Regions from separate parts of the Priestia sp. YIM B13486 genome, predicted to be linked through region 1. Evidence: predicted binding sites of a transcription regulator. Region 1 holds the regulator's gene; each other region holds the start of a gene.

Region 1 (10,436 bases):
CCATAAGCGGCATAGGAATAAGGCAAATAAGCGTTAATTTCCAGCTGATTGTGAGGGCCATTGTGCATAGAACAAGCCCTCCTGTGACAATGGAATCCACGAGTGTCAAAACACCCGAACCTGCAGTTTGTTGAATAGCTTGAATATCGTTTGTTGCATGGGCCATCAAATCCCCAATTCGCCGCCGTTGATAAAAGGCCTGATTCATCTTGGTAAAATGAGTGTAGAGGGTATTTCTCAGCTGCTTGGCTAGTTTAACAGATGAACCAAATATCATAATACGCCATATGTATCTTGTGAAATAGGCCACAACAGCAGCTCCTAGCAAAATTCCAACCATCTGCATTAAGCGCTTTCCATTCAGCGTCCCTTCTTTAATGCCATCTACCGTTAAACCAATAATTTTAGGCGGGAGAAGTTCTAATGCTGCCACAATAATGAGCAACGCTATCCCCGTTATGTAAGACTTTTTTTCCTGTTTGAAAAACCACCATAACTCTCGAAAAATTTTCATCGTATCCCCCTAACCCCACAACCATTTTCTTATCTCTATCATAAAACAAAAGACACCCTTCTGAATAGAGAGTGTCTGTCCAATTAACCATTATTTAATTTGGCCGTTCATTGCTTTCATCATTTGGTTAATTTTTTTCTGCGATGGTTTCATGCCCATTTGCATCATCATCATTTTTAACATTTGTTCATTAATTGGTGGATTTTTCTTCAGATAGCTCATCATATACTTACGAGCAATGAAAAATCCTAGCGCTATCCCAACAATTAATGCTAGAACACCAACTAGAATATACATTCCCATGGTATTACTTCCTCCTTCGTGTTGTCTAACTTACAGTGTACTAGACCATACGCTATTATACAATATTTCCGTTCCAATTTCCTTAAATAATTACACAAATTTTCTTGTTTTCACAGGCCTCAGCCAGCCGTATTCATCCGTTCCATAATTCACTGCTAAAAAACAAGGATCTAGCTTGCGTAATACTTCAAAAAAAGCTGTCTCAGCATCAACATTGCCATCTCCTTCAATTGTTATACAGCGATTCGTTAATTTTATAGATGCTCGACTTTTTTTATGAGGATATTCCAGCACAAACGTCTCTTGATGAGTAAAAAAATGAGGATAATGAGAAAACGCCTGAAGCAATTCTCGTTGAATAAATGAAATGGGCAGTTGGCGAGTAATGTAATGAACTTGTTTTTGTAAGTGCGTTTCCTGCAAGTGACGTTTCATTCTATATTCAATCAGCAGCTGATAAATGAGCTTTTCTCTTCGAAAATAGGATGATGCAACTTCTTCTTCCATTAAATATACTTCATACGTTCTCACGATTCATCCTCCCTTTCGGCTCGTTCTTTTTTGTACCATTATACCGAATGGTGTACGCAATGCTTGTCTATCGATGAAAAAATTCCTTTGTTTTTTTGTCGAAAAAAAGAGCAGACCACAGGAGTCTGCTCTTTCTTATGAAAAAGAATTATGCATTAAGCAAGCTTTTCACTTTTGCTACTACATTTTCAACTGTAAAACCAAATTCTTTCATGATTGTTTCACCAGGAGCAGATGCACCGAAGTGATTAATACCAAGAACTTGTCCTTCGTCTCCAACATAGCGTTCCCAGCCAAGTGTAGAAGCCATTTCAATACCTAAACGTTTTTTCACTGATTTAGGGATAACACTTTCTTTGTACTCAGCAGATTGCTCTTCGAAACGATCCCACGCAGGCATACTTACTACAGATACATCAATGCCTTCTGCAGCTAATGCTTTTTGTGCTTCTACTGCTAGGCTTACTTCAGAGCCTGTTGCAAGTATTAACGCATCCGCTTGGTCTTTACCAGCTTTAGATACAACATATGCACCTTTAGACACGCCTTCGTATGCATTTTCTTTTGTACCTTCAAGCGTTGGCAAGTTTTGACGAGTCAATACAAGCGCCGTTGGGCGGTCAGTTGACTCTAATGCTAAGCGCCATGCAGCAGCTGTTTCATTTGCATCTGCAGGACGAACCACTGAAAGACCTGGCATTGCACGAAGTGATGGCAATTGTTCAATTGGCTCATGTGTTGGGCCGTCTTCTCCAACTGCGATACTGTCATGTGTGAATACATATGTTACAGGAAGCTTCATTAAAGCTGCTAAGCGAATTGCTGGGCGAAGATAATCAGAGAATACAAAGAATGTTCCTCCGAATACTTTTACACCGCCGTGTAGAGCCATACCGTTTAATGCAGCTCCCATTGCAAATTCACGTACACCGAACCAGATATTACGTCCGCTGTAATCAGCTGCAGTGAAGTCTTCTGAACCTTTAATCATTGTTTTATTTGAGCCAGCTAAGTCAGCTGAACCGCCGAAGAATTGAGGTACAGCTTGTGCTACTGCGTTTAATACTTCTCCAGAAGAAGCACGGCTAGCTAGGCTTGAACCCGTTTCGTATGCTGGAAGCGTTTCTTCCCAGCCTTCCGGTAACTTTCCTTCTACTGCCAGTTCAAATTGACGACCTAGTTCAGGGTATTTTTCTTTATACTGTGCAAATACATCGTTCCATTCGTTTTCTTTCTTTTGGCCATCTTCAGCAATTGTAGCTTTGAAGTGAGCATACACTTCTTCTGGCACATAGAAATCTTCTTCAAATGTCCATGCATAAGCTTCTTTTGTTAATTTTGTTTCATCGGAACCTAATGGAGAACCGTGCACGCCAGAAGTACCCGCGTGGTTTGGAGAACCAAATCCGATTGTTGTTTTTACTTCAATTAGCGTCGGGCGTGTTAAATCGCCTTTTGCTTCTTCAATTGCGTTTGCAATCGCTGTCAAGTCATTGCCGTCTTCAACGCGGATTACTTGCCATCCGTAAGCTTTGAAACGATCTTCTACGTTCTCAGAGAACGAGCGATCTAAATCTCCGTCTAAAGAAATATCATTTGAATCGTATAAAACAACTAAACGTCCTAATTTTAAGTGTGCTGCTAATGAAGCTGCTTCAGCAGATACACCTTCCATTAAGTCTCCGTCACCACAAATACCATACGTAAAGTGGTCTACAATTTCTAAACCTTCTTTGTTGTATGTTTCAGCTAAATGACGTTCTGCCATTGCTTTACCAACAGCCATTGCAATACCTTGTCCTAGTGGACCAGTTGTTGCATCAACACCTGCTGTATGACCGAACTCTGGATGACCTGGTGTTTTACTTCCCCATTGACGGAAGTTTTTAAGGTCTTCAATTGATAAGTCATATCCAGCTAAATGAAGCAAGCTGTATAATAGTGCCGATCCGTGTCCTGCTGATAATACAAAGCGGTCACGGTTGAACCAGTTTGGATTCTTTGGATTGATGTTCATAAATTTTGTCCACAATGTATATGCCATTGGAGCAGCTCCCATTGGCATACCTGGGTGACCTGAATTTGCTTTTTCAATCGCATCGATTGATAAAGTACGAATTGTTGCAATCGAAAGATCTTCAATACGTTGTGTCATACTCTTCATTCCTTTCAAAACTATGTACATATGTTATCATACTAATGATTTGCTTATTTGTACAATACTTGAACCAAAAAATTTTCCACTTTTACAGTTTTTGTGTGCCTTATTAAAAATATACAAAAAACTAGAAGGAACACTCCCTCTAGTTTTACTAGAACGTCTTAGTGAAGACGCTTCTTTTTACTCTCTTTTAACTTCTTAGGCGTAACATCTTTACCTTCTTCGTCCACAACTTTAATCGTATGAAGGTGATTTGTCATAGATTGTCGGAAAACTTTTAAATATTCCTGACGTAGCTCTTGCTGTTCTTTCGCTTCAGATTCTGTCAGACCTTCAGCCTTTGCCTTTTTTGAAAGAGCATTAATACGAGCAAGTTTATCTTTTGATAGCATATAAAACCTATCTCCTTATAATCAATAATTAAAATTACCGAACCGTTCCGGCAACATGTAGTCATCTTACTAAATCTCTTTCGTTTTATCAAGAGATTGAGCATTCTCTTGGTATTCTTGATAGCGGCGATGTACCGTCGCTTTTGAAATATTATAGCCAAAACCTTTTAGCGTAACTGAAATTTCAGCAAAGGTTAAGCCGTTATGACGAAGACGGACAATTTCTTCAATTGGCGCTTCTTTTTTTTCTCTTCCCGAGTTAACTCCTTGATTTTTTAAATTTTGCTGCGGACGATAACCGTTTTCTACAGCTCTTTTCATTCCTCTTTTAATTTTAGCATTATGTAATTTCCGCTGATGCTCTTCCACTAAGCTAATAATATCTAACACCATTGAATCAGATTCTGAAAGCTGAAGCTGGCCTTGATGACTAATCGTATAGATGGTAGCATTTTCTTTATGAAAAGCATGAAGCAGCGCAATTCGAGCATTTCCTCTGCCTAATCGTGTTTCATCTTGAATAAGCAACACAGATATTTTTTCTTCTTTCATTGTATGAAGAACATCCAAAATACCCTCTCTGTCTACTTCATATCCGCTTGCTTTTTCCATTACGACTTTTTTTACGTCTAGATGGTGAAGAGCAGCAAGCTTTTTTAATTCTTCTTGCTGGCGCTGTAAAGATGTTTCTTGGGTTTTTTTATCCGTACTGACACGGCAATAAATAATGGCATCCACTTTTATCACGACCTTTTCGGCTTCTAACAATATTCAGGAACGGCCGTTACACACTACTGTTCAATTGCCACTTGATTATGTAACTCTTTTTTTAAAACAGGAATATATAATTTATCTCCAGGAGATAAAGACTGGGCAGTGTCTGAGTTTAAATCATTGACGTCTTCAACCCATTTGACAAATTCATTGGTGGTCAAATGATGGTGATTATGATACTTGTTGGACAATTCCCAAAGCGTATCTCCTTTTGTAATAGTAACCGTTGAATATTTGTCTAAATCTACTTTATCCGCTCCTAAAACCAGCGTCAATACATATGTAAGTGCAGCGATAACTGCAAAAAAAATAGCGTAATGTTTCATAGAATGTAAGAATTGTTGCATATTATGATCCCCCTGTCAGAATATATGTTCTTATTTTATTGAGAACATTTGTTTCTGTCAATGGAATTATTCGAACTTATGTTTGTATATTGACACATCACGTGGTATAATTCACCTAAAGAATAGCTAAAATCGAGGTGAAAAATATGAAGCTATCAAAACGTCAACAAGACATACTAGATTTTATTAAGCATGAAGTAAAATTAAAAGGTTATCCGCCTTCTGTTCGTGAGATTGGGGAAGCGGTAGGATTAGCCTCTAGCTCCACTGTACACGGGCATTTAGCTCGTTTAGAAAGCAAAGGGTTAATTCGCAGAGATCCGACAAAACCAAGAGCAATCGAAGTTCTTCAACTAGACGAAGTAAACATCCCTAAAAGCAATGTCATTAATGTTCCTGTTATCGGTAAAGTAACAGCGGGTCTGCCTATAACAGCTGTTGAAAATGTGGAAGAATATTTCCCTCTTCCAGATAAATTCGTTTCTCCAGATGATCATGTATTTATGCTTGAAATTATGGGAGAAAGTATGATTGAAGCAGGTATTCTAGATGGCGATATGGTAATCGTACGTCAGCAGCAAACAGCTAATAATGGAGATATTGTGGTCGCTATGACCGAAGACAACGAAGCAACGGTAAAACGTTTCTTTAAAGAAGAAAATTTCGTTCGTTTACAGCCTGAAAATTCAACGATGGCGCCTATTATTCTTCGCCACGTAACGATTTTAGGAAAAGTAACTGGTGTATATCGCACGATTCACTAATCAGACACTGTATGTAAAACCAACTAATGATGATGTTAGTTGGTTTTTTTACGTTTGTTTTCTAAAAAAATTGGCATATTATAAATGATACGTTGAATCATTGCAGGCAGGTAGAACGGTTTTTATAAAGCTTGTTTTACCTTTTACTTTCTACCTGCATTTCCTCGACTCTTACAAGGAAATACAACCGACCATAAGAAGGATGTAGTTTATGACCAATACACCAAGGAAAACAGAACCATTTCAAACCATTGTACCTACCAAAGCAATGAACATGTTTCTTTTTCCTTTTTCCTTTGACCGAAAAAATAAAGAGCAGCTTGTTCATGCGCTGAAAGCAAATTTGTTCGAGTTTTTCTCCATTCAAAACAAACATTTAGAAAAAGAATACTACGGAGAACAATATTACGTATCTCATGATAGCCTGGATCAATATTTTCTTCCTTACATTGAATGCATTCTATTCCCTGACTCGTGCGAAAAAGAAGGGTTGCTTCGATTTTCAAAAAAAATAGACCATGCCATTACGTTACACACTTCCTCCACCACCGTGTCTAGCAACGTGCTGTCTGTGGATGTTTTTTTATGTCCTTTTGAAATTGGCGTCATGACCATTCGCACTGAGATGAGCCATAATCATTACACCTATGATGATATTTTAGAGTTCATGAATCATTTTCGTGTATTAGAACCGAAGCTTGCTGAAGAGCATGGATCCACCATTACCTATGAACACCACCGCTATAGCAAAGTACAAGATTATATTTTTTCACAGCTCGCGCCATTTTTGAACGAACACATCAAGAAAGAAGCCACACGTGAACAGCATGTGGGGAGCCTTCCTTATTTTATCGATGAACGGATGTTTGTGTTAAGTTATGTAACGGTAAATCAAGAGCAAGAGATTAATTCCACAACTTTATTTCGTACTGGACAGCTAAATAGCTATATGCCTGACGGGAAAGCGTTTATTTCTGCACACAATCATGAGTATATTAAAACGTATAATACTAAACACGTGTATTCCAGATGGGCTCCTGAAACCTATTACGTCATAACAGACCATGTGTTTTCATGTATTTCTAAATCGACAGACTCTAAAACGGATCAGCTTTTGATGAATCATCTATTTGGCCAGCATTACTATAATTTATTTTTACATTTTTTCTATAAAATCGTGTTGCTAAAACTATCTTATGAGTATTCTCAGCTCACGTTTCATAAAAATTCAGAGGGCATTGAACGACTAATCCGCTCTATTACCGTGTTCTCAGGTAAATATTTATTTTTAGAAATTAGCTCTCGCACAGAAGGTCAAGAGTTTTCTGAGCTCTTTAAAAAAATCTTCCATATCAATTCTCTTTATCAAGAAGTCAAAGAAACTCTTGGTACTTTGTACCAAAATCAAGAGAAAATCGCAGCTAAGCGTCATAATTACTTATTATTAATTTTAACGATTTACACGGTTCTTTCCGGTATTTACGGAATGAATTTAGTTATTAGCAAACTAAAGGGAAATATCAATTGGGATAGTATGAAGCAGTTTTCTATCTTTGAATATATCGCTTTAATAGTAGCTCTATCAGGAATTCTGATCAGCATTAGTCTCGGAGTGAGTTCCCTATGGAATTTATTAAAAGATCGGTTTAAAACATAAAAGCTGTTCGCATCAGAAAACACATGATAAAAAAGAAGAGATTGAGACATAACTAAATCAAGCGAATCTATAGGGGAACAAATGGAATAAATAAGCTAGTAGGGATTGCTTGTTACACCGCTGTTGATTTCCGTGCAAGACTTCGCTTTCCGCGGGCGGCCGATGAGCCTCCTCGTCGCTTACGCTCCTGCGGGGTCTCACCTGTTCCGCTTTTCCCGCAGGAGTCTTCGTCTTGCCCTCCAATCAACTGCTGGAAGGAACTAAACAAATGAAACCTACGTTCACCATAAAAAAACGAACCACTAATCAAACATGATGATCAATGGTTCGTTTTTCACTTCGACTAAAATCCTTTTTTCCCAACCTCTTTTATCTATTACTAAATCACTGCCTACTCCGCTTACCCTTTTATCAAATGTTATGCTGCTGTTGTAATTTCAGAACAATCTAATATTATACTCTATAAGAAAAATATATACAAAATAATAAAATATGGTATCATAGGGTAGGAATTTTGTACCTTATCTTTGAAATAATTTGCAGGAGGTAATATGCTTAACTCATTTTTATCCAAAAGCCTGATCTTTTTATGTGTCATTATTCTCACATGGTCTCTATGGGGCAGTTACAGTGCGATGACAAATTCATTGGAATTAAAAGGCTTGGCTTTAAGTAATTCATTTATTATTGAAGGAATATTTTTCACTTTCCTTGTCATTTTTCTAATAGCAATTGCAAGTAGATACATGAACAAAACTGTTTTTTTTATTTCACTGATTGTTTTGACGTTAGGTATTCGACTAGCATGGATGCTTTCTGTTCAAACGCCTGTAAAATCTGACTTTCTTGTCATGTTAGATGCCGCGCGTAATATCGCAAAAGGAAATTACGAATTTAACCAAAGCGTTTATTTTACTACATGGGTATATCAGCTAGGCTTTTCATTCTATGAATCTGTTATTATTCGCTGTTTTGGAGATAATATTTTTATATTAAAATTGTTAAATATTTTTTATTCCACTGGAACCGTTATTTTTATTTATTTAATTGGCGCAAAAGTATTTAACGAACTTGCTGGGAGAATGGCAGCTTTTCTATATGCGTTCTACATTCCGAACATTCTCTATAGCTCAGTGTTAACTAACCAGCATTTAGCTACTTTTTTATTTTATGCAGCTTTTTACCTTATTATAAAAAGATTTGCTCATAACAAGTTTAGCTGGCTTTATATTGGCCTTCTATTGTCGTTAGGAAATTTAATGCGCCCTCTAGGACCTATTATTATCGTTGCTGTTTTCATTTATTTCATCTTGCAAATTCTTCAACCTTACATTAAAACGAAGGATGCTGCTGAATTAAAAGCTCGTCGAAAGAAAATAGGAAAAAACCTCGTAGGCATACTGGCTACTTTTTTTATTGCAAATGCGCTAATCAACTATTCTTTTGTAGCCAGCGGTATTTCTAAATATCCTTTAAGTAACAGAGATCCTTTATGGAAATTCGTCATTGGCTTTAATTACGAAACAAGCGGTTCTTATTCTTCAGAGGATGCTAGTCGTTTTATGGGTATGCCAATTGGAGAAAAACGAGCTGAAGCAGAAAAAGAGGTAATTAAAGAGCGGGTAGCAGATAAAGAGCAGCTTTTAGATCTCTTTCACATTAAATTCCTAAATATGTGGGGAGGAACGGATGCATCTACATTTTGGAGCATTTCATTAACTCCTCAAGAAGATGTACCTTTTAATAAAGAGAAATTAATTAGTGCTGCTCAAAGTTATGAAAGAATTATTTATGTTTCAACTACTATTCTTTCCATTATTGGACTTATATGTTTATTCCTGAAGAAGCAGGATAAATATCCGTATACACTGTTTTTATTACTAATCATAGGATACGTTCTTATTCACTTGCTTATTGAAATTCAAACTCGCTATCGATTCTTTATTTTTCCAAGCTTTATGCTGCTCGAAGGGTTTGGTATTTCAGTGATTCTATCCTATTTAATAGTACGATTTACTAAAAATGAGCCCAAGACAAAATGTAAAGAGATAAATTAAATGGAAGGGATTATGCAACCGTGATAAAATTCCTGAAATTCGGATTTGTAGGTATAATGAATACCCTGCTCACTATTATCAGTTATTTAGCACTCATTCATTTTGATATGAATTATATATTGGCTAACGTACTATCTTATTTTATTGGCGTCATAAACAGCTACTATTGGAACAAATCGTGGGTGTTTCAAGCAACCGTACACAAATGGATGTTAGCTCAATTTTTTATCGTAAACCTTATTACTTTAGCAATTAATACAAGCTGCTTATTCCTTCTTGTACACTATACACCTGCTAATCCAATAATCGGACAACTGTTGTCTACTTGTATAGGAATGTTTATCAATTTTTTCCTTAATAAATTATGGACGTTTAAGCACACAAACAATCACTCGATAGGAGGTAAAGCATGAAAGAACTAATTTCAATCGTGGTACCTATGTATTTTGAAGAAGAAGTAGCTAATGAATGCTACAATCGCTTGCTTTCCGTCATGCATAAAAACCACATTAACTATGAATTCATTTTCGTCAATGACGGCAGCACCGACCGAACAATTGAAATCTTGAAAAACGTAGCGGCTATGGATTCTAACGTAAAAGTTATTGATTTCGCTCGTAATTTCGGGCACCAAACTGCCGTAACAGCAGGCATTGATTATGCTCAAGGTGATGCCATCGTTATTATTGATGCGGACTTACAAGATCCGCCAGAAATGATTCCCGAATTAATTGCTAAATGGCAGCAAGGCTATGAAATTGTATATGCAAAGCGCAAGAAACGAAGCGGAGAGACCTTTTTTAAATTAGCCACGGCTAAGTATTTTTATCGCTTTTTAAATTATATGTCCGATATCGAAATCCCTAAAGACACGGGAGATTTTCGTATTATCGACCGAAAAGTAGCGGATGTATTCAAAAAAATGACTGAACGTAA
Region 2 (10,436 bases), on a different contig from region 1:
ATAAACAAACAAAAAAAATCGAACTTGTGACGCGAGAAGATAACCAAAGAGCTATTTCTTTATACAGGGAGCTAGGGTTTCAAACAGAAGGATTAAAAGAAAAAGACACCTATATAAATGGCGTGTACTATAATACAATGCTTATGGGTCTTCACTTATAAAAAGAGGCTGGGCAAAAGTATATTAAGTGAATGAAAATCCGAACGATGAATCGTTCGGATTTTTTCATTGTGGTGATGAACATAAGCTTCATATAGGCAGGTGCTTCTAGCGGTTTTGGAGGCTCAGCGGCGCCCGCGGAACGCGAAGCCTTGGACGGAAATCAACAGCGGCGGAACAAGCAGGTCAGATCATATATGCCAGTTGTTCGTCTTTAGATTGAATTGATTTAGTTATATCTCATTGTCTTTTTGTTTATTGTTTTTAGCGTCTGCAAATACACTCATCGCCTCGTTCATAAATTTGGCTAATCCTTTTCCGTAGCGGTCAATGGTAGTTGTAAATCGCTCATCTTGCACATACATTTCTCCGAGACCTTTAAAGGCTTCTAATGAATACGTTCCAAAGTTCTCATTTAAAAATTTATACCATTTCCCAATAGCTTTTTGAGCTTCTGTAGAGGATGGTGACAGATCACGAAGCGAAGCTAGGTGAGTGTAGATACTTTCCCATTCGTTTGACATGTGCTGCTGTTCTTCTTGTGAGAAGCTTTGTACTTTTTCATTCGCTTCATCTACCCGCTGGTTTCCCCAGCGCTTCCGTGCTTCTTCTTCGTATGGGTTATGAGAAAAATCCAGTCCTTTAAACCGCTCTTTTTCGTTCATTTCAATCGCTCCTTCTTCATATTGAATCGTTTTATTAATGGTTACAATCATTTGATCGAGCCGACTGCGTTTTTCAATCAGCATGTTTTTTTGCAGTATCAATGCTTCTGTGCGATTAAACGTCGGGTCTGTTATAATCTCGTGAATTTGTTTTAAAGGGAAGCCAAGTTCTTTAAAAAATAATATTTGTTGAAGCATATCGAGATTAGCCGCTGAATAAAGCCGATAGCCGGATTCACTAACGGCATCAGGTTTTAATAGCCCGATTTCGTCATAGTGATGCAGCGTGCGGACGCTGATTCCTACTAAGTCAGCAACTTCTTTTGTTTTTCTGTTCATTCTTTCATCTCCCTTCTGAAATCTACTATAAAATATAACGCAGCGTAAGGGTCAATACTAAAAAAGAAATAATTGACTTTTAGTTTATATGCATTTATATTTAATTAGCATTAACTATTTATGACATGAAATAAATAAGCAAGCCTGGAGGAATAGATGTGACAAAAAGCAATCAGTATCTTGGAGAGATTCGTTCATCGCTTCAAGTGCTATTTGAAAAAATGCAGCCCGAAATGATGGAGAGCCTAAATGAGCATGAGATGACTCCTACGCAATTATTTGTTCTTTCTTATTTAAAGAAAGTAGGGAGCAGTAAGGTTTCTCAAATTGCAGAACTCATGGATGTCAAACCGAGCGCCGTGACTCTTTTAGTGGATCGTCTCGAACAGCACAATTTTGTTGTAAGAGAACATAATAAAGAGGACAGACGAGTCGTTGATATTACCTTAACGGAATTTGGGTATCGCAAGCTTGAAGATGTGCTGAATGGTCGAAAAGCCATTATGGACCGCTATCTTTTGCATTTAACAGAAGAAGAGCTTTCTATGATGGCTTCTATTACGAAAAAGCTTGCAACGTCAGCTGCTTCTTATAAAGATAAGCAGCAGTAACAAAAAAGAGGAGAGACACACGATGGAAAATCAAAAAAATTCAAAGCGCACGCTCTTATTAATTGGGTTAATTATTGCGATGTTCTTTTCTGCACTTGATGGAACCATTGTCGGAACAGCTATGCCAAGAATCGTAGGAGATCTTGGTGGATTGAGCATGATGACATGGCTGACAACAGCCTATTTATTAACGTCGACAACAGTTGTTCCGATTGCAGGAAAGCTCGCTGATTTAGTAGGACGCAGAGTAATTTATGTTACAGGACTTATTATTTTTATGGTTGCTTCTGCTCTATGTGGAATGGCAAATAATATGACAGAGCTTATTTTATTCCGTGCATTACAAGGAATTGGCGGCGGCGTTATGATGCCGATGGCAATGATTGTAATCGGTGATTTATTTACAGGAAAAGCACGAGCAAAATTTCAAGGAGTATTCGGAGGAATTTACGGTCTTGCTTCTGTCATCGGTCCACAAATTGGCGGATGGATTGTTGATTCACTGAACTGGAAATGGGTGTTTTACATCAACTTGCCGGTAGGGATACTCGCTACCGTTTTTATTGCCCTGGGACTTCAAGGAAAGAAACATACGGGACCTGTGAAATTCGATGTAGCCGGTATGTTCACAATGGTTATCGGAGTAGTGAGCTTGCTTTTGGCCCTGAGCTTTGGAGGAAAAGACTACGACTGGAACTCTTGGCAAATTATTAGTCTATTTACACTTGCTGTTGTGGGAATCATAAGCTTTATTATTGTGGAAAAGAAAGCGAAAGAGCCGATTCTTCCGATGTATTTATTTAAGAACCGAACGTTTACGCTTTTAAATATCATTGGCTTTTTTATGAGCATCGGCATGTTCGGAGCCATTACGTTTGTTCCGTTCTTTATGCAAGGAATCGTTGGAGTCAGCGCCTCGGAATCCGGTACCATTATGACACCGATGATGATTTCAATGATTGTAACAAGTATTATTGGAGGGCAGCTTGTTTATAAAGTTGGAATCAAGCCTCAAATTGTTACGGGTATGCTCATTATGGCAGGAGGGTTCTTCTTGTTAACAACATTAGACCTTCATACTAGCAAACTTGTTGCCACTTCTTATATGGCCATAATCGGTTTAGGAATGGGTCTTGTGATGCCAATTTTAACACTTGCTCTTCAAGAGAGCTTTTCAAAAGAAGAGCTCGGTGTGGTTACATCATCAAGTCAATTTTTCCGTTCAATTGGAGGAACGTTCGGTATTACCATTTTAGGAGCGGTGATGAATGCAAAATCAGGTACGCTTCTTACTGACAAACTCGTTCCATATTTAAACACATTGCCTGCTCAAGCAAGTGCTTTTGCGGACGGGTTTAAAAAAGCGATTGATACGAATCCTGAAAGTGTGCTGCAGATGCTGTTTAGCCCTGAGGCGCTAAAGAGTATTCCAGCTGCGCTTTCAGACAGCATTGTGCCAATTTTGAAGACCTCGCTAATGAGCGCATTGCACAGCGTCTTTTTCATGGGCTTAGCTTTTATTATTTTAGGAGCGGTATGCACATTGTTCTTAAGGCAGATCAAGCTTTCAAATAAAAAAGCCGAAGAAAAACCAGAAGAAGGCATTGCTGAAGTAGAGCCATCACGTTAAAAAAAGCGCACAAATTTGTGCGCTTTTTTCTATATTAACTAGTTGTTTCATTAGGCTTACGAAGAAAAGGGGATTGTTTAGACGTGTCATACGAAATTTGATCAAGCAAATACGTTAAATATAAGTTCAGTTCAAACCGATCTTCCGACACAAAATCTGTAAGCGCTTGCTTATTATCTTTCCACATGAGAATTCCTCCTTAATTTTACATACTAATGAATGGATTTAATATCAGAAAGCTGAAGGGAAACAACGGCTTCATTTTCGTCTTTTACGGATAGAATTTGCTGATGGAGATTTAAGTTGTGCACGCGGCCTTTGCACGTTTGCAACGTTCCATCTTTATAGTAAGAAACAGTTATCGTCCCACTTTTCGTTAATTCTCGTAAAAACATTCGAGAAGCCTCCTTAAAAAAGATTACCTGATTTAAAAGCCAGTCCTTTCATTTGAGATGAGCAAAAGGGAATTTTATGTACTGCAAGCTTCCCTTTATATTCTCCAACGTGTATGAATAGATCGAATAAAAGGTTGCTAGCCCACCTATAAACTGTCCTAAATTTCAGAATATACTGTCTTTTCCGTATAGTGTTTTTTAAAAGGATTAATGTTACATTTATTATGTAACATTCTGATGAGAAAGAAAACCGTTTCTACAAAACTTCTCTAAAAATTACAAAATATTCATATTCATGTGAAGGATGTAGAATGAACAAATATAGAAGTAACTGTGTTTATAAAAAACGTAACTACAGCTTCAATTATTAATGATCTTAATACTAGTTATCAATTATATGTATTTTACTAATTTATTCTTCTCCGATAAAATGCAGGTAGACGAATTTGATAAGAATTTTCTAATGATTTATATAATTAAATTTGATATAATCTATAGGAATAATAATGTATGAAGGGAAACATCATTGATTAATTAGACACAGGTATTAAATGTTGTTGAAGATGATTCGTAAAAGCATACATATTTAAATTATATATTTTTGTGAGGTGGACAGTGTTGCAACTTAAGGTAGTAAACAGCCCTTTTAATCAAGAACAAGCAGATTTGCTTAATCGCCTTCTGCCGACATTAACAGAAGCACAAAAAATGTGGTTGAGCGGTTATTTAACAGCATCTCAATCTACGTCTGCCGAAGGAACGCCAGACGTTTCTACAGCAGCGCCTGCTCAAACGAACCAGACAGTTTCAAAAGACGTAACGATTCTTTATGGATCACAAACAGGAAATGCTCAAGGACTTGCTGAAAATACAGGCAAAACGCTTGAAGCAAAAGGCTTTAATGTAACCGTATCTTCTATGAATGATTTCAAACCAAATAATTTAAAGAAACTTGAAAATTTATTAATTGTCGTAAGTACACATGGAGAAGGAGAGCCGCCTGATAATGCGCTATCTTTCCATGAATTTCTTCACGGCCGTCGAGCGCCAAAACTTGAGAACTTCCGTTTCTCTGTTTTATCGCTTGGAGACAGCTCATACGAATTTTTCTGTCAAACAGGAAAAGAATTTGATGTGCGCTTAGCAGAACTTGGCGGTGAAAGACTGTATCCGCGCGTTGACTGTGATTTAGATTTTGAAGAGCCCGCAAATAAATGGCTTAAAGGTGTTATTGATGGATTAAGCGAAGCGAAAGGACACAGCGCTTCGGCAGCTGTTCCAGCGGAAGCTCCTGCAGGAACTTCACCATATTCAAGAACAAATCCTTTTAAAGCAGAAGTGCTTGAGAACTTAAACTTAAACGGCCGCGGATCAAATAAAGAAACGCGACACTTAGAACTATCTCTAGAAGGTTCAGGTTTGACGTATGAACCAGGAGACAGTTTAGGTATTTATCCTGAAAATGACCCGGAGCTTGTTGATCTTCTTCTTAACGAATTCAAGTGGGATGCAAGTGAAAATGTAACGGTTAATAAAGAAGGAGAAACGCGTCCTCTTAGAGAAGCGCTAATCTCTAATTTTGAAATTACCGTTTTAACAAAGCCGCTTTTAAAGCAAGCAGCTGAGCTTACTGGAAACGATAAGTTAAAAGCGCTTGTAGAAAATCGCGAGGAATTGAAAGCATACACACAAGGCCGTGATGTGATTGACTTAGTTCGTGACTTCGGCCCATGGAACGTATCGGCACAAGAGTTTGTAGCCATTTTACGTAAAATGCCAGCGCGCCTTTACTCGATTGCAAGCAGCTTATCAGCAAACCCTGATGAAGTTCATCTAACAATCGGAGCGGTACGCTACGAAGCGCATGGACGCGAGCGTAAAGGTGTTTGTTCCGTCCTATGTTCAGAACGTTTGCAGCCAGGCGATACGATTCCTGTATATCTTCAAAGCAATAAAAACTTTAAGCTTCCTCAAGATCAAGAAACGCCAATTATTATGGTAGGACCTGGTACAGGTGTGGCTCCGTTCCGCTCATTTATGCAAGAGCGTGAAGAAACAGGGGCAAAAGGCAAGTCATGGATGTTCTTTGGAGATCAGCACTTCGTAACAGACTTCCTTTACCAAACAGAATGGCAAAAGTGGTTAAAAGATGGCGTACTGACAAAAATGGACGTGGCGTTTTCACGCGATACTGAAGAAAAAGTATACGTACAAAACCGTATGCTCGAACATAGTAAAGAATTATTCCAATGGTTAGAAGAAGGCGCATCTTTTTATGTGTGCGGAGATAAAACAAATATGGCACGCGACGTGCACAACATGCTAGTTGAAATTATCGAAACAGAAGGCAAGATGAGCCGTGAACAGGCGGAAGGTTACCTTGCTGAAATGAAGAAACAAAAACGTTATCAGCGTGATGTATACTGAGGATTGAAAGGAGATTTTCAACATGGTAAACAAAATTTTAAAAGCGCCCGAAGGTCCTCCAAGTGACGTTGAGCGCATAAAAGATGAAAGTAATTATTTGCGCGGTACATTAGGAGAAACAATGCTCGACCGCATCAGCTCAGGTATTTCTGAAGACGATAATCGTTTGATGAAGTTCCACGGAAGCTACTTGCAAGATGACCGAGATCTTCGTAATGAACGTCAAAAACAAAAGCTAGAGCCAGCTTACCAATTCATGCTTCGCGTCCGTACGCCAGGCGGTGTTTCAACACCAGAACAGTGGCTAGTGATGGATGATTTAGCACAAAAATACGGAAATGGAACGTTAAAGCTGACAACTCGTCAGGCATTCCAAATGCACGGAATTTTAAAGTGGAACATGAAGAAAACGATTCAAGAAATTCATGCTTCTTTATTAGATACAATTGCAGCTTGCGGAGATGTAAACCGTAACGTAATGTGCAATCCGAATCCGTATCAGTCAGAAGTGCACGCTGAAGTATTCGAATGGTCAAAAAAATTAAGTGATTACTTATTGCCTCGTACAAGAGCGTACCACGAACTTTGGCTAGATGAAGAGAAAGTGATCAGCACACCGGAAGTGGAAGAAGAAGTGGAAGAAGAAGTGGAACCAATGTATGGTCCGCTCTATTTGCCAAGAAAGTTCAAAATTGGCGTAGCTGTTCCACCGTCTAACGATATTGACGTGTATTCACAAGACCTTGGCTTTATTGCCATTTTAGAAGACGAGAAACTTGTTGGTTTTAACGTAGCAATCGGCGGCGGTATGGGTATGACGCACGGAGATAAAGCAACTTACCCTCAGCTTGCAAAAGTGATTGGGTTCTGTCGACCTGATCAAATTCTAGAAGTAGCTGAAAAAATCATTACGATTCAACGTGATTATGGAAACCGCTCTGTACGTAAAAACGCGCGTTTTAAATACACGGTTGATCGTCTTGGATTAGAAACGGTAAAAGAAGAGCTTGAAAATCGTCTGGGCTGGAGCTTAGACGAAGCAAAATCTTATCACTTTGATCATAACGGCGACCGCTACGGCTGGGAAAAAGGTGTAAAAGGAAAATGGCACTTTACTCTTTTTGTTCAAGGCGGACGTATTGCTGACTTTGAAGACTATAAGCTTATGACGGGTCTTCGTGAAATTGCAAAAGTTCATAGCGGTGATTTCCGTTTAACGGCCAATCAAAATTTAATTATCGCGAACGTATCAACTGAAAAGAAAAAACAAATTAGTGATCTCATCGAACAATATGGATTAACTGACGGCAAGCATTATTCGGCTCTTCGCCGCAGCTCATTAGCTTGTGTATCGCTTCCAACATGCGGGCTTGCGATGGCAGAAGCTGAGCGTTATCTCCCAGTTCTTCTTGAGAAAATTGAAGCAATTGTAGATGAAAACGGCCTTCGCGATAAAGAAATTACCATTCGTATGACGGGCTGTCCTAACGGCTGTGCACGTCCTGCTTTAGGTGAAATTGCTTTTATCGGTAAAGCGCCGGGTAAATACAATATGTATCTTGGAGCAGCATTTGATGGCAGCCGCTTAAGTAAAATGTACCGTGAAAATATCAGTGAAGAAGAAATTTTAAACGAACTGCGCGTCTTGCTTCCTCGCTATGCAAAAGAGAGAGAAGAAGGCGAGCACTTTGGTGACTTTGTCATTCGCGCTGGTGTAATCGAAGCTGTAACAGACGGCACGAATTTCCACGCATAATACGTATCAAGGGACCTTTCTAAACTTACAGAAAGGTCCCTTTTTTCTATTTTAATACTCTCTAACAAATACAGCTACTCCAAATACTCCTAATCTTTCAGCAGTAATTTGTTCAAAGCCGTTATCAAGCAAACAATGTGCTGCACTTCGGTAGCGCTGACCTTGAGCTAACAAGCGTCCACAAGGCTTTGCGCTGCCGATTATTGTTGCTTCTACGACAGTACGAGGAGTTTGTCTATCCAAAGGATTTCGCTCCCACAGAATTGTCACCACATCCGGAGGACGTGGGATAGATACATTACCTGTGTGTTCATGCATAGCCATCACCTCCTTACACTATAGTAAATGCAAAAAATGACAAACTGCTTGTACACACGCTGATTTTTATTAAAAAAGCGTTCACCTATGCCTAACTCGGCTAATTTCATAGCAATGAGGTGACTAATAGAAGCGGATGGTATAAAAAAGAATGCTATAATGTAAAAGAAAGGAACTTTTATCAAGGAGGGAGAAACATGCAGCAAAAACGAGTAGCGGTTATTACAGGGGGAGCAAGCGGAATTGGCAAAGAAACTGCCTTAAAGTTTGCGCAAAAAGGAGACGCGGTGGTCATTGCTGATTATGATAAAGGGAAAGGAAAAGATACCCTTCAAAAAATTGAAGAAGCTGGAGGGAGCGCTTTATTTGTGCAAACGGACGTCACAAAGTTTGAAGAAGTGGAAGCACTGATTGAAGAAACCGTGAACCGCTTTGGGCGAATTGATGTGATGTTTAACAATGCAGGTATTGGACGCCCTACGTCTATTTTGGATCAAGACTTAGAAGAATATCACCGTATTATTAATGTGAATCAGCACGGCGTTACATATGGGATTATGGCAGCGGGCAGGAAAATGAGAGAGTTAGGTATTAAAGGCGTCATTATCAATACGGCATCTATTTTTAGCTTCTTAGCCTCACCCGGTACCTATGCCTATCACGCAACGAAAGGAGCTGTTGTGATGATGACGAAATCAGCTGCGCTAGATCTCGCTAAATACGGTATTCGCGTCGTCGCCATTGCGCCAGGATTTGTTGATACACCCATTATTCAAGGCTATAAAGACAACGGTATGATTGAAGGAATGAAAGCGAAAACGATGAGCAGAAAGCTTACTACACCAAAACAAATTGCAGATATGGTTTATTTGCTTTCCTTAGAAGAAGCGGGAGCTGTAAACGGCAGCGTCATCATGGCTGATGATGGGTATGCGGCATTTAAATAAAAGGAAAAAGGATTCTTCTTAAGAAAAGAATCCTTTTTTATTATGTAGCAGGCAGGGAACTATAAACAAACGTATCGTGAGCTTTTCCGTTTTGATACATATAGTTTTTTAACACTCCTTCTTTTTGAAACCCGAGCTTTTCAAGCACATGCTGTGATGCTTTGTTTTCAAGAAACACAACAGCTCCAATCCTCACTAGCTGAAGGGTATCAAAGCCATAAGCCATAACAGCCGAAGCAGCTTCTGAAGCATAGCCGTGACCCCAGTGCTGAGGGAGTAGGTCATAGCCAATTTCCGCGCGCTTATGCTTTTGGTTCCACTGATTAAATCCAACTGTCCCGATTAATTCCCCCGTATCGAGCCGTTCAATTCCCCAGCGCATGCCTTTTTGCTTTCTGTAATTTTCAGCAAAAATATCAATCAGAACCAGAGCCTCTTGAATTGTTGTGAATTTTTCTTGCCCGTAATATCTAATAACTTCTTTCTGAGAGAAGCAGTCAAAGATAGTATCTACATCGACTTCTGTTATTTCACGCAGTGTAGTGCGAGGTGTAAGAAGAATAGGAAACATACTTTTCTCCTTTCTATTTTATATAGAAAGATTTCGTCAGCTCAGAGAAAATACCTTTTATTTTATTTTTTTGTTATAAATTAAGTGGAAATACGAGCTAAACGACTGAGAAAAAGACGGAAAAACTTCTAAATAACGCAAACAGTTGTTACGTACTAGCCCTAAAAACAGTATACTAAAAAAACAAATAGAGCTAGCTGCACGTAGAGCAGCTAGCTTTCCTATAAGAAAGAACCTATTTTTTAGTTAACTGATTGCGATCTTCAATTTGAGGAGGCTCTTCAAGCCATCCGTTTTGAATCATAATTTTGCCGCCTTCTTTCGCCAAACTGTAAATGTCTTTTGCAAGCTGGAGCATCTTTAATGGCAAATCACTTCTTAAACTAAAGGCTCCTCCTAAAGCATTACTCCCCAGACCGAACGTACTCAAAAGACTCGTATTGTACATCATCAGCTTATCTGAAAAAGGAGGAACGGTTGAATTCGTCGCTTTTCCGGCATGAGTAGCCGGGGGTTCTATGTAGCTATGGCGTAAAATATCACCTAGTTCTGTTTCAATTTTCTTCGAAAGCTTCATACCCCTGACAAAATGCTGCTGTGCTTCTTTGTTGTTGGCCA
Region 3 (10,436 bases), on a different contig from region 1:
GGAACACCTGCTAACCAGGAAGTTCCCTTTTTATTTCATCAGATAAAACTACATCAAAACAAAAATTAAAGAAATAGGATATGGTAGGGGCGAAAATTTTTTTCAACCGACCACTGTTACATGATCTATAGTATTTGCATTGAATAAATAAGGGCTAGCTATTAGCATCTACACGTAATAAACGTTATTGTTAATGAGAAGTAAATGATTAAACTACTTTATTAAAACTATGGAGTAAATAAAAAATTTGTTTATTTACTATGCTGCTTGTTTATTTCTTATTTTACTCAGATAAAAATCAATCGTGTTTCCACTTAAAGAGATTTTGCTTTTCCATACTGAGAGTATCCCTTTTTAGAGTAATAGTATCAGTATGGAAAAGTTATATATATTTCTTACACCAGGACTGAAAATTCTACAGCTTTTCTTGATAATATTTCCGATAGACGTTAGGAGTTATATTTTCATATTTTTTAAATGTCTTGATGTAATACCCGGGATCGTTAAAACCCAATTCATCGCTAATCTGTGCAATAGACAAATCCGTTTCTTCTAATAATTGTTTAGACCACTCTATTTTTTTGAGAGAAATAAAAACAGAAAAATTCATACCCGTTTCTTTGGTAAATACACGGCTGAAATAACCTGTACTAATGTGACATAAATCAGCCATCTTTTGTTGAGATATTTTTTCTCTTTTATGCTTATAAATGTAGTCAAAGGCTGGCTGTAATACTTTGTTTTTACAAACTAAGTGATCGTTAATAGACGTTTTTACGTAAGCATTAGTAACGGTGTTGGCTAATTTCTTTTTTATATTTTGAATATTATCTAGAGAATAACCGTAAGAAATGTCTTCAGTAGAAAGGTCCTCTTTTACTGGAGCCATCTTTTCATATACTTCTAAAATTAAGTTTTTATTCATAGCTTCCTCTACAATGTAGTTACAAAGCCTATATAACATTTGAGCAGCGTCGTTAATTTCTGTATAGGATAGAGTAGGAATAGAATCATATAGACGCTGTATTTCCTCATTATTATTTAAATTTTGTTCAAATCCCTTTGATGGAACAGTAAGCATTTGTTCCAAGGGAGGATGTTTGTCACCATCCTTAATTTTCACTTCTCCCGCCATGATGGCACCTACATATTTATCATCAATTATAATGGGAATGGCAATATCGATAATATTCCAGTGACATAAATAGATATAGGGAGCATTGGTTCTGACTGCCTCTAATCCTCCCCGCGCATCGCACTTTTCACAAAGCTTTGCTGTATTAGGATCTTTACGCATAGTCTCACAAAACGGACGTACACCACTGTGTTGAGAAATGGGCACTCCTTTATAGTTAACCGTGACAATCGCTAATTTTGTAACAAGCGCAAGCGAATCTTGAAGGTTTCGCCATTTCTTTAAATCTAGTATTTTATCTAAATTCATGTAAGTAGTTTTCAATGATGTTTTATCTCCCTTGCTTCTACTTTCCGTGCGGTAGTTTGGATTACCTATTTGAGAATATCTTTATTTTATTCCTGAGTTCGTAAAATAAAAGAGTGTTCAGCGATAAAGGTAACCTCTTTTCAACGTGAACTTAGTAGTATTTTTACCTGAAATAATGTCATAATAATACCATATTAAATGAAGAGAGCAAAAAAATACGATAAAAAGTTGTAAAAACTCGTCACTTAAGACTAATGTAATCTTATACAAAAGATAGTAAAATTCCGATTGTAAGGGATTACAAAGTTAATTAGGAGGTTTTATTTATGAGAAAAGCATTTATTAGTCCTTCAAAATATATTCAAGGTGAAGATGAAATTTTAAATTTAGGTTATTTTGTGAAAACATTTGGTACTTCTGCACTTTTAATAGCACATCCTGAAGATATTAAACGTGTACAAGACAAATTAGATGCAACAGCAGAAAAATATGGTATTACATTTTTTGAAGGCGGATTCAATGGCGAATGTTCAAGACCAGAAATTTCTAGATTGCAGGAAATAGCGAAAGAAAACAACTGTGATTGTACAATTGGTTTAGGTGGCGGTAAGGCAATTGATACAGCAAAATGTGTGGCTGAGGGAGAGGGATTAATTATCGTCCCAACAATCGCTGCTACAGATGCACCTACAAGTCATTCCGCAGTTATCTATACACCAGAGGGTGCTTTCGATGATTACGCATACTTTAAGCAAAGCCCAAGTGTTGTATTAATTGATACAACAGTCATTGCTAATGCACCTACTAGATTCTTAGTATCTGGTATGGGGGATGCGTTATCCACTTATTTCGAAGCAAGAGCAACAGCACGTTCTTTCTCTAATGTAAATGCTGGATTACCTTGTGGAGTACGTGAGGACTTATGTTCACCAGCAAAAGGTACAAATGCAGCATTAGTGTTAGCAGAACATTGCTACAACACTCTATTAGAGGACGGGGTTAAAGCAAAAGCTGCAAGCGATCATAATGTTGTTACTCCAGCCTTAGAAAACATTATTGAAGCCAATATCTTATTATCAGGATTAGGGTTTGAAAGTGGTGGATTAGCTGGAGCACATGCGATTCATGATGGGCTTACTCTTTTAGAAAGTGCGCACCATTACTTCCACGGTGAAAAAGTAGCTTTTGGTACATTAGCACAATTGGTATTGGAAAATGCGCCAACTGAGGAAATAGAAGAAGTGTTAGATTTCTGTTTAGCAGTAGGACTTCCAGTTTGTCTCGCTGATATTGGAGTGGAACAAATTACACAAGAAGAGTTAATGGAAGTAGCTAATAAAGCTTGTATTCCAGAGGAATCTATCTATTCTATGCCATTCCCTGTTAATCCAGAGTCAGTAGCTGCAGCTATTCTTGCAGCAGATCAAATTGGAAATGATTATAAGAAGAGGTTGATATAAAATGAAAAAAATTATTAATAAACCGGAAGATGTTGTACTTGAGATGTGTAAAGGGATGGTTCTAGCACATCCTGAACTGAATTTAATTGAAAAATATAAAGTCATTAAAAAAGACCAAATTAATAAAAGTAAAGTAAGTATAATTAGCGGGGGCGGAAGTGGACATGAACCTGCTCACGCTGGATATGTAGGAAAGGGCATGTTAGATGCAGCAGGTTGTGGTGATGTATTTGCTTCACCTTCTCAAATACAGATTTATCAAGCCATTAAAGAAACAGCTAGCGATAAGGGAACTTTACTAGTGATTAAGAACTACAGTGGTGACATGATGAATTTCAAGAATGCTGCTTATCTAGCAGAAGAAGATGGAATTCAAGTGGATTATGTAAAAGTAGATGATGATATTGCTGTACAGGACAGTTTATATACAGTTGGAAGACGGGGAGTAGCTGGTACTGTTCTTGTTCATAAAATAGCAGGTGCAGCAGCAGAACGCGGGTATGATCTAGCAAAAGTGAAAGAGGCAGCAGAAAACGCTATTGCGAATGTTAAAAGCATTGGCTTTGGACTAACTTCCTGCACAGTTCCTGCTAAAGGAACTCCTACTTTCGAGATTGCAGAAGATGAGATGGAGTTTGGCGTTGGTATTCATGGAGAACCTGGTATCCGTCGTGAAAAAATTATTTCAGCAGACGAACTCGCAGAGCGTACGGTAACTTCATTATTAAAAGAAGTAGGGATAGAAGATGGAAAAGGAGAAGTGGCTGTCCTAATTAATGGATTTGGAAGCACACCTCTTCAAGAACTATATTTATTAAATCATTCTGTCATTCGTGAATTGTCACGTAGAAACGTAACGATTGCAAGAACGTTTGTCGGAAACTATATGACAGCCATCGATATGGCCGGTGCTTCTATTTCAATTATGAAATTAGATGAACACTTAAAGAGTCTCCTATCTGAAGAGTGCGATACTCCTGCGCTAAAAATCAAAGGTGAAGTACCAGCTGTCACTTATAATGAAATCATCGGTACCGCGGAGGCCCCGAAAGTGTCCTATGAGGTGCAAACCAACAAAGAATATTCCGTAGTAACCGAAAATCGATTGACGTTGAATAATATTATTTTTATGGTTGACCAAATGAGTGAATGTATTATTAGAAATGAAATACCATTCTGTGAATTAGATTCCCATGCTGGTGACGGAGACTTTGGTATGAGTGTTGCTAAAGGGTTCAAACAGCTGAAAGCTGAATGGCACGAAATTCTCGAAAATAAATCAAATGATATTGGAAACTTCTTAGAGGCGTGTTCTATCGTTATCATGGAGCACTGTGGCGGAGCATCAGGCCCTATTTGGGGATCAGCATTTCGCGCGGCTGGAAAGAACGCCGAATCTAAAACCGAACTGAATTTAACAGAATTTGCTAAAATGATCCAAGCGTCTGTAAAAGGAATTCAAGCAACAGGAGAACGTTCTTTTGGACGTGGAGCTGTTGTGGGAGATAAAACTTTAATCGATGCCTTAGTACCTTATGCAGATACGTTAACATCAAGTGCTGCTGAAGGTGAAAGCATGAAACATGCTCTTGTCAAAGCAGCAGAAGCTGCTGTTGAAGGAGCAAAATCAACCGAACAGATTGTTGCACGTATGGGACGTGCTGGTACGGTTGGAGAAAGAAGTCTTGGTTATCCGGACGCAGGTGCACATGGCTTAGGCGTAATTTTTACTGAAGTAGCTCAAGTAATGCGAGAAAATAAGTAAAATTTGGTATTACCCCCTCTAAATATAGTGTGAAAAAATTACTCTTTAAGAGTGAGGATGACACTGTACGTGGAGGGGAATTTTTTATGGGTCACTAAGGACGATCTTTTACAATCTCGTTTAAGCTAGAAGTGATAAAAATGTACAATAACCAATGGTATTTCAAAGATAAAAAAGAAAAACAAAAAGTGAACGATCCCTTGATTATCAAGGGATCGTTTTTCACATGTTTTCCGGAAAGAGTGATTATGTTAACTAACTTTGTATATGATATTCAAGTTTCCCAACTCAATTTTGATATATAATTAAAATAGAATAAACCTGTGATTTAGTCTATTTAGATGGCAAAATATAAAGATTATAAAGGAAAATATAGAGATGAATGTAAATAAAAAATGGTTTTTAGCTAAGTATGAGCCAGCATCCAAAGTAGGTGCTTATAAGTGGGACTACAAGTTTGATAATAGTATTGAAGCAATGCGGTTAGTAAATAGATATCTAATTGAAAGTTTAGATACAGTTATTTATCTATGACCAAGATGACCAAGTAATAAGTTAAAGAATACATAACTACAATAAAGCCTCAAGAAGTATGTAACACTTCTTGAGGCTTTATTTATTCCTATAAAATCGTTTTATGTTAATCAGTTTTAGATATTGTATATGTTATTAAAATCAAAAAAGAGCTAACTATAGCCCTTTTTTGATTTTAATAGATAGTTCTACATTATCTTCTGGGTTTTATCGGGGTATATATTAACCTTTAATATGTATTTTTTTGCAGTTATAAGTTACAAAAAAGGGGAATATAGAAGTTTTTTATATCTAAGAACAGGAATCTAATAATATTTTATTAAAAACATATATAACAAGAGAAACGCGTAAAAAGAGGCTTTTACTTTGTGTAAGTAAAAGCCTCTTTTTACATTCGCTTTATTATTTACGAGAATTTTTAAGCAATTCATCTTCTTCCATTAAATCTTCTTTAATCTTATCTAAATACTAACGCATCCATACAGCTATAAGCTTGTGACGTTTTCTTCATAGTTATACTCCCTTATTTAGAAGTTAATTGAAACTTCATTTTATACTAAGTGCGAAATAGTAATAAAAGGAGGCTTCAAAGTGGTCATCTAAATGCTTTAATTTAATCAGAGAATTAAAGTGAATTTATTTATTTAACCTTGTTGATTTAGAAGTAAATTGCTCTTTATTTTTAAACAAGTTAACTCCATAACCTGCAAGACCTCCAATAATTGCAGGGAATATCCAACCTAATCCAATATGGTAAAGAGGAAGATAATAAGTAAATACTTGGTCAATACCAGGAATGTGTAAGCCAAAATCATTTAATCCATCTACCAGGCTTACAACAAATGTTAAGAATAGGCTGCCTTGGTATACCTCAGCACATCCTTTAAATAAAGAATGAAGGAAAGTCAAAAAGATTAGAACGATTGCTAATGGATAGAGAACTGTTAAAACAGGTACTGAAAAAGAAATTAAATGATTTAATCCAACATTTGCGATGATTGCGCTAAACACGGATAAGCTAATCGCAATTTTCTTATAAGAAATAGAAGGTAATAATTTATGGAAATAAGAAGAGCATGAAGTAATAAGCCCTACGCTAGTTGTCAGACAAGCTACTGTGATCATTAAGCCTAATAGTAATCCTCCATATTCTCCAAAATAATAATCAGAAACTTTCGCTAGCACCGCACCACCATTATCTAAATGCCCAAGCTTTTCTACACTTGAGGCGCCCATGTATGAAAGGGCTGAATAGATAGTTGCAAGAATAATAGCAGCAATTCCTGTAGCTTTTAGACAAACAGTTATAATTTGCTTCTTTGTTTTAGCGCCTTTTTCTTTAATTGCATTGATAATAATGATTCCGAAAACGAAAGATGCAAGAGTATCCATTGTTAGATATCCTTCTTGGAACCCATTAAAAAAAGAGTTTGTTATATATTTTTCTGTGGGTGCTTGAAATTTTCCAATAGGATGAATAAAAGCTACTAGAACTAGAATTCCGATGAATGTTAATTTAATCGGAGTTAAGAATTTTCCGACAATATCGACAATTTTCGCCGGATTGAGAGAAAAAAAGCATGTAATGCTGAAAAATATAATAGTAAACACGAGTAAAGCTATAGAACTATAGCCTTCAGAAATGAAAGGTTTAAGTCCGATTTCAAAAGAGACGTTACCTGTTCGTGGGATAGCAAATAAAGGTCCAATAGCTAGATAAAGAACAGTTGTAAATACTAAACCAAAGATAGGATGTACGCGACTTGCTAATGATTGTAAATCTTCCTTTCCAGAGAATCCAAAAGCTAGTACACCAAGTAAAGGCAAGCCTACTCCAGTAACTAAAAAACCCGCATTTGCTGACCAGATATTTGCTCCCGCTGACTGGCCAAGCATGGCAGGGAATATTAAATTTCCAGCTCCAAAAAATAATGCAAATAACATTAAACCAATGATTACTATAAAAGAAAACGGTACTTTGTTTGACACGGTGAAACCTCCATTAATAATATTCTTCATAAAAAATTAAATTTTCAGACAACTTAAATTACAAATAACTTATCTTTTTTGTATTATAAACAGTCAAATTACATATTTCAATATAAAAAATAAACTTTTTTGATAAAATTTAAAAAATTATCAATTTTCCGTTCATTATTCATTGTTAAAATAAAAATAATATTAAAAATCAAAATCTTTATTCAAATCGCGTACATTAAGTAGTTTAATACGGATATTTTTTTGAGAAGACTATAAATAATATTCAAAACGCGTATATTATTCTGTTAATTAATGGGATTTAATTACACGCAAGAAAGTTTATAAATATAGTACTACGAAACTTATAAAGCTTTTTAAAATGGGCTGAACATCAAAAATAAAATCAATTATTTAATATCTATAAAATACATAATAAACTTTATAGATACTGAAAAGACCTTATTAACATATTAATTAGGGTCTTTTTATCATTATTTCTTATTCCGATTAAATCCAACGATCTATATTACTTTCAAAGCACTTTATTTGACCTTATCTTTTTCTTTTGAATCCAAAACTCACCATATAAGCTATTGCTAATGAGATAAAAGCAGCAATACTAAACTTTATGTAAGAAATCTCTAAAGCCCAAAGGCCGTATTTGTCTGCATTTAAACGATACATAGACCACCACTGTCCATTTTCACCTTTGAATAATGAAACGACAATCCACAAAAGAACTAAGAATAAAAACCATGAAAAAAAGATAATATAGTTAGTCATTTTCTTATTCGTTTGCCATCTCCTTTATCTTCCAAATTCACTCACAATATTCTTGTCTCCTATTATATTAACAATAATCGGGAAAACTTTAGAGTTTTTATTGAATAAAGAACGTTTGTTCGTATATAATAGAGAACAAACGTTCTTTATTTGAGGAGTTATTCCAATGGATTATGAATATCTACCAAACAGAGTCATTATTTGTATTGATATGAAAGCATTCTTTGCTTCTGTTTCATGCGTGATACGTAGGCTAGATCCATTAAAAACAAAGTTGGCAGTTGTAGGAGATACAAAGCGGTCGGGATCAGTTGTGTTAGCTGCCACACCCTTATTAAAGAAAGAAGGGATCAAAACAGGCAGCCGTCTTTTCGATATTCCTAGAAGGAAAGATATCCATGTCGTAAATCCATCCATGGAAAGGTATGTCAAGGCTTCGAACTATGTTTCTAGTTTGGTATTACAGTATGTGGCTCCTGAGGATTTTCATGCGTATAGCATTGATGAGTTGTTTATTGATGCCACAGCTTCTTTGCATTTATTCGCTCGCACACCAAAAGAATTAGCCCATAAAATCATCAACGAGATTTATCGCAAAACACGGCTGACAGCTACTGCAGGCATAGGTCCGAATCTCTTACTGGCTAAGGTGAGCTTAGATCATGAGGCCAAGAATAGCACAACAGGGGTAGCTTATTGGCGATACGAAGATATTCCTTTCAAATTATGGTCGATTCACCCAATGAAGGATTTCTGGGGAATCTCGTCTGCTACGGAAAGACGCTTAAATCGTTTGGGCATTCACTCCATAAAAGAACTCGCTCTTTCTTCTGTAGAGATGATACGTAAAGAATTTGGTGTCTTAGGAGAGGAAATCCACCAACATGCAAATGGAATTGATTTTAGTCGCATTTCTGACGTGTATATTCCGAGCTCTCGATCATTCGGGAAGAGTCAAATTCTGTTTCGAGACTATACAAATCGAAAAGAAGTGGAATTGCTGCTATTAGAACTGTTAGATGATGTGTGCTTTCGTTTACGTATGCATCAAGTCGTGGCACAAACTATTCATTTATCCATTGGCTACAGCAAACAAACAGGTGGGGGTTTCTCGAGGCAAAAGAAAATGGAGCGAGCTTCGAATTTAAGTCAAGATATCTCCCCTTATTGTTTAACCATCCTATACACATTTGATAGCGGAATGCCCATTCGATCGATTGGAATTTCTTTATCGAACACCAGTATTCAAGAAGAAGAGCAAATGAGCTTATTTGAAGATATTGACCAGCGCGAAAGAGCCTATGCCCTTGCTAAAACGATTGATGAAATTCGTATGCGTTATGGGAGGAATAGTGTTCTGCGAGCTTCAAGCCATCTCGAGCATTCAACAGCTCGTTATCGAAACGGCCTTTTAGGAGGTCATAAAGCATAAAGGAGGAAGATGACATGCAAAACAGAGGAATGAAAAAATGGCGACCGTTTGCCACTATGCCCGAGCAATACAGAGGATTACAAGAAATTATAAAAAAACAAGCAGAGATACCTCAACCTTTTTTAACAGAAGATCAAATGGAACAGATTAATTTCACCTTGATTGAAGCGCTTCATACACATAAAAAAATGTACCTGACGTATTACAAGCACGGGCAGTGCATAACGGAAACAGGAATTATTCAATTTGTAGATTCTCTTGGAGGTATATTTGTTTTTATAGATGAAGGATGTAAGCAAACACACAAAATGAGGTTAAGTGAATTAATTGATGTTCGTTTTATGTAGTAGAAAGTAATAAAACAGTTTATTTACATAAGATTTCCATACATAATTAGTATAAACTTAAAAAATACGCAATCATTTTTCATAGATTCATTTAATGATGTTATATAAGGAGGAGTCCAGTATGAAGCAGGTTTGGAATGAGTTTGAACAGTGGTTGAAAATACATCGACCGGAAGCAGTAGGAACGCTTAATGAAGCTGCTGCTGAGTCAGAAATTGCAGAGGTTGAGCAAAAGATGGGACTAACATTCCCTCAAAACCTTAAAGACTGGTTAATGATACATAATGGACAGCGTGATGAATACATAGCGGTTATCGAAAATTATACTCTATTACCTTTAGAGGAGATTCTGTATACGTGGCAAACATTAAAAGAGCTTTTAGACGGAGGAGAATTTGAAGATTTCCCAGAAATTGAACCTATTGGGCCAGTAAAAAAAGAATTTTGGTGGAACCCGCGTTGGATCTCGATTGCTACGAATGGGGGAGGAGATGATATTTGTATAGATTTGAATCCCGCTGAAGGAGGCAAAACCGGCCAAATTATCACCTTTTGGCACGATTGGGAACAGCGTGAAGTAATAGCAGACAGCTTAGAAGAATGGGTGATGTCCACGATAACTTATACAGATTATTAAAGGGGAGAAGCAAATGATAAAGCCGGATATAGAGAGAATCTATAAAATTCTTAA

Evidence for each region. The regulator LexA, encoded in region 1, represses DNA repair genes until DNA is damaged. The targets are predictions, from matches to a motif close to CGAACATATGTTCG.
Region 2: ACFX4G_RS10305 (YolD-like family protein) is a predicted target of LexA. The motif match lies at 3,923-3,936, and genes of this name have one in related genera.
Region 3: ACFX4G_RS04425 (Y-family DNA polymerase) is a predicted target of LexA. The motif match lies at 8,075-8,088, and genes of this name have one in related genera.

What each region holds. Positions count from the first base shown of each region.
Region 1 is NZ_JBHZOZ010000001.1:26,561-36,996, forward strand. It holds gene ACFX4G_RS00120 (ABC transporter transmembrane domain-containing protein) at 1-514, opposite strand, end outside; gene ACFX4G_RS00125 (YneF family protein) at 605-817, opposite strand; gene sirA (sporulation inhibitor of replication protein SirA) at 908-1,348, opposite strand; gene tkt (transketolase) at 1,497-3,503, opposite strand; gene ACFX4G_RS00140 (DUF896 domain-containing protein) at 3,671-3,901, opposite strand; gene ACFX4G_RS00145 (YneB family resolvase-like protein) at 3,971-4,639, opposite strand; gene yneA (cell division suppressor protein YneA) at 4,693-5,022, opposite strand; gene lexA (transcriptional repressor LexA) at 5,169-5,786, shown strand; gene ACFX4G_RS00160 (magnesium transporter CorA family protein) at 5,998-7,443, shown strand; gene ACFX4G_RS00165 (hypothetical protein) at 7,556-7,711, opposite strand; gene ACFX4G_RS00170 (glycosyltransferase family 39 protein) at 7,995-9,500, shown strand; gene ACFX4G_RS00175 (GtrA family protein) at 9,521-9,913, shown strand; gene ACFX4G_RS00180 (glycosyltransferase family 2 protein) at 9,910-10,436, shown strand, end outside.
Region 2 is NZ_JBHZOZ010000003.1:375,488-385,923, forward strand. It holds gene ACFX4G_RS10280 (GNAT family N-acetyltransferase) at 1-161, shown strand, start outside; gene ACFX4G_RS10285 (MerR family transcriptional regulator) at 393-1,163, opposite strand; gene ACFX4G_RS10290 (MarR family winged helix-turn-helix transcriptional regulator) at 1,322-1,774, shown strand; gene ACFX4G_RS10295 (MDR family MFS transporter) at 1,797-3,404, shown strand; gene ACFX4G_RS10300 (hypothetical protein) at 3,439-3,591, opposite strand; gene ACFX4G_RS10305 (YolD-like family protein) at 3,617-3,799, opposite strand; gene ACFX4G_RS10310 (assimilatory sulfite reductase (NADPH) flavoprotein subunit) at 4,418-6,226, shown strand; gene cysI (assimilatory sulfite reductase (NADPH) hemoprotein subunit) at 6,249-7,982, shown strand; gene ACFX4G_RS10320 (hypothetical protein) at 8,034-8,300, opposite strand; gene ACFX4G_RS10325 (SDR family NAD(P)-dependent oxidoreductase) at 8,498-9,247, shown strand; gene ACFX4G_RS10330 (GNAT family N-acetyltransferase) at 9,288-9,818, opposite strand; gene ACFX4G_RS10335 (DUF3231 family protein) at 10,054-10,436, opposite strand, start outside.
Region 3 is NZ_JBHZOZ010000002.1:33,248-43,683, forward strand. It holds gene ACFX4G_RS04395 (PocR ligand-binding domain-containing protein) at 416-1,459, opposite strand; gene ACFX4G_RS04400 (glycerol dehydrogenase) at 1,771-2,904, shown strand; gene dhaK (dihydroxyacetone kinase subunit DhaK) at 2,906-4,669, shown strand; gene ACFX4G_RS04410 (hypothetical protein) at 5,048-5,203, shown strand; gene brnQ (branched-chain amino acid transport system II carrier protein) at 5,840-7,192, opposite strand; gene ACFX4G_RS04420 (hypothetical protein) at 7,736-7,966, opposite strand; gene ACFX4G_RS04425 (Y-family DNA polymerase) at 8,133-9,398, shown strand; gene ACFX4G_RS04430 (YolD-like family protein) at 9,413-9,745, shown strand; gene ACFX4G_RS04435 (SMI1/KNR4 family protein) at 9,867-10,382, shown strand; gene ACFX4G_RS04440 (SMI1/KNR4 family protein) at 10,396-10,436, shown strand, end outside.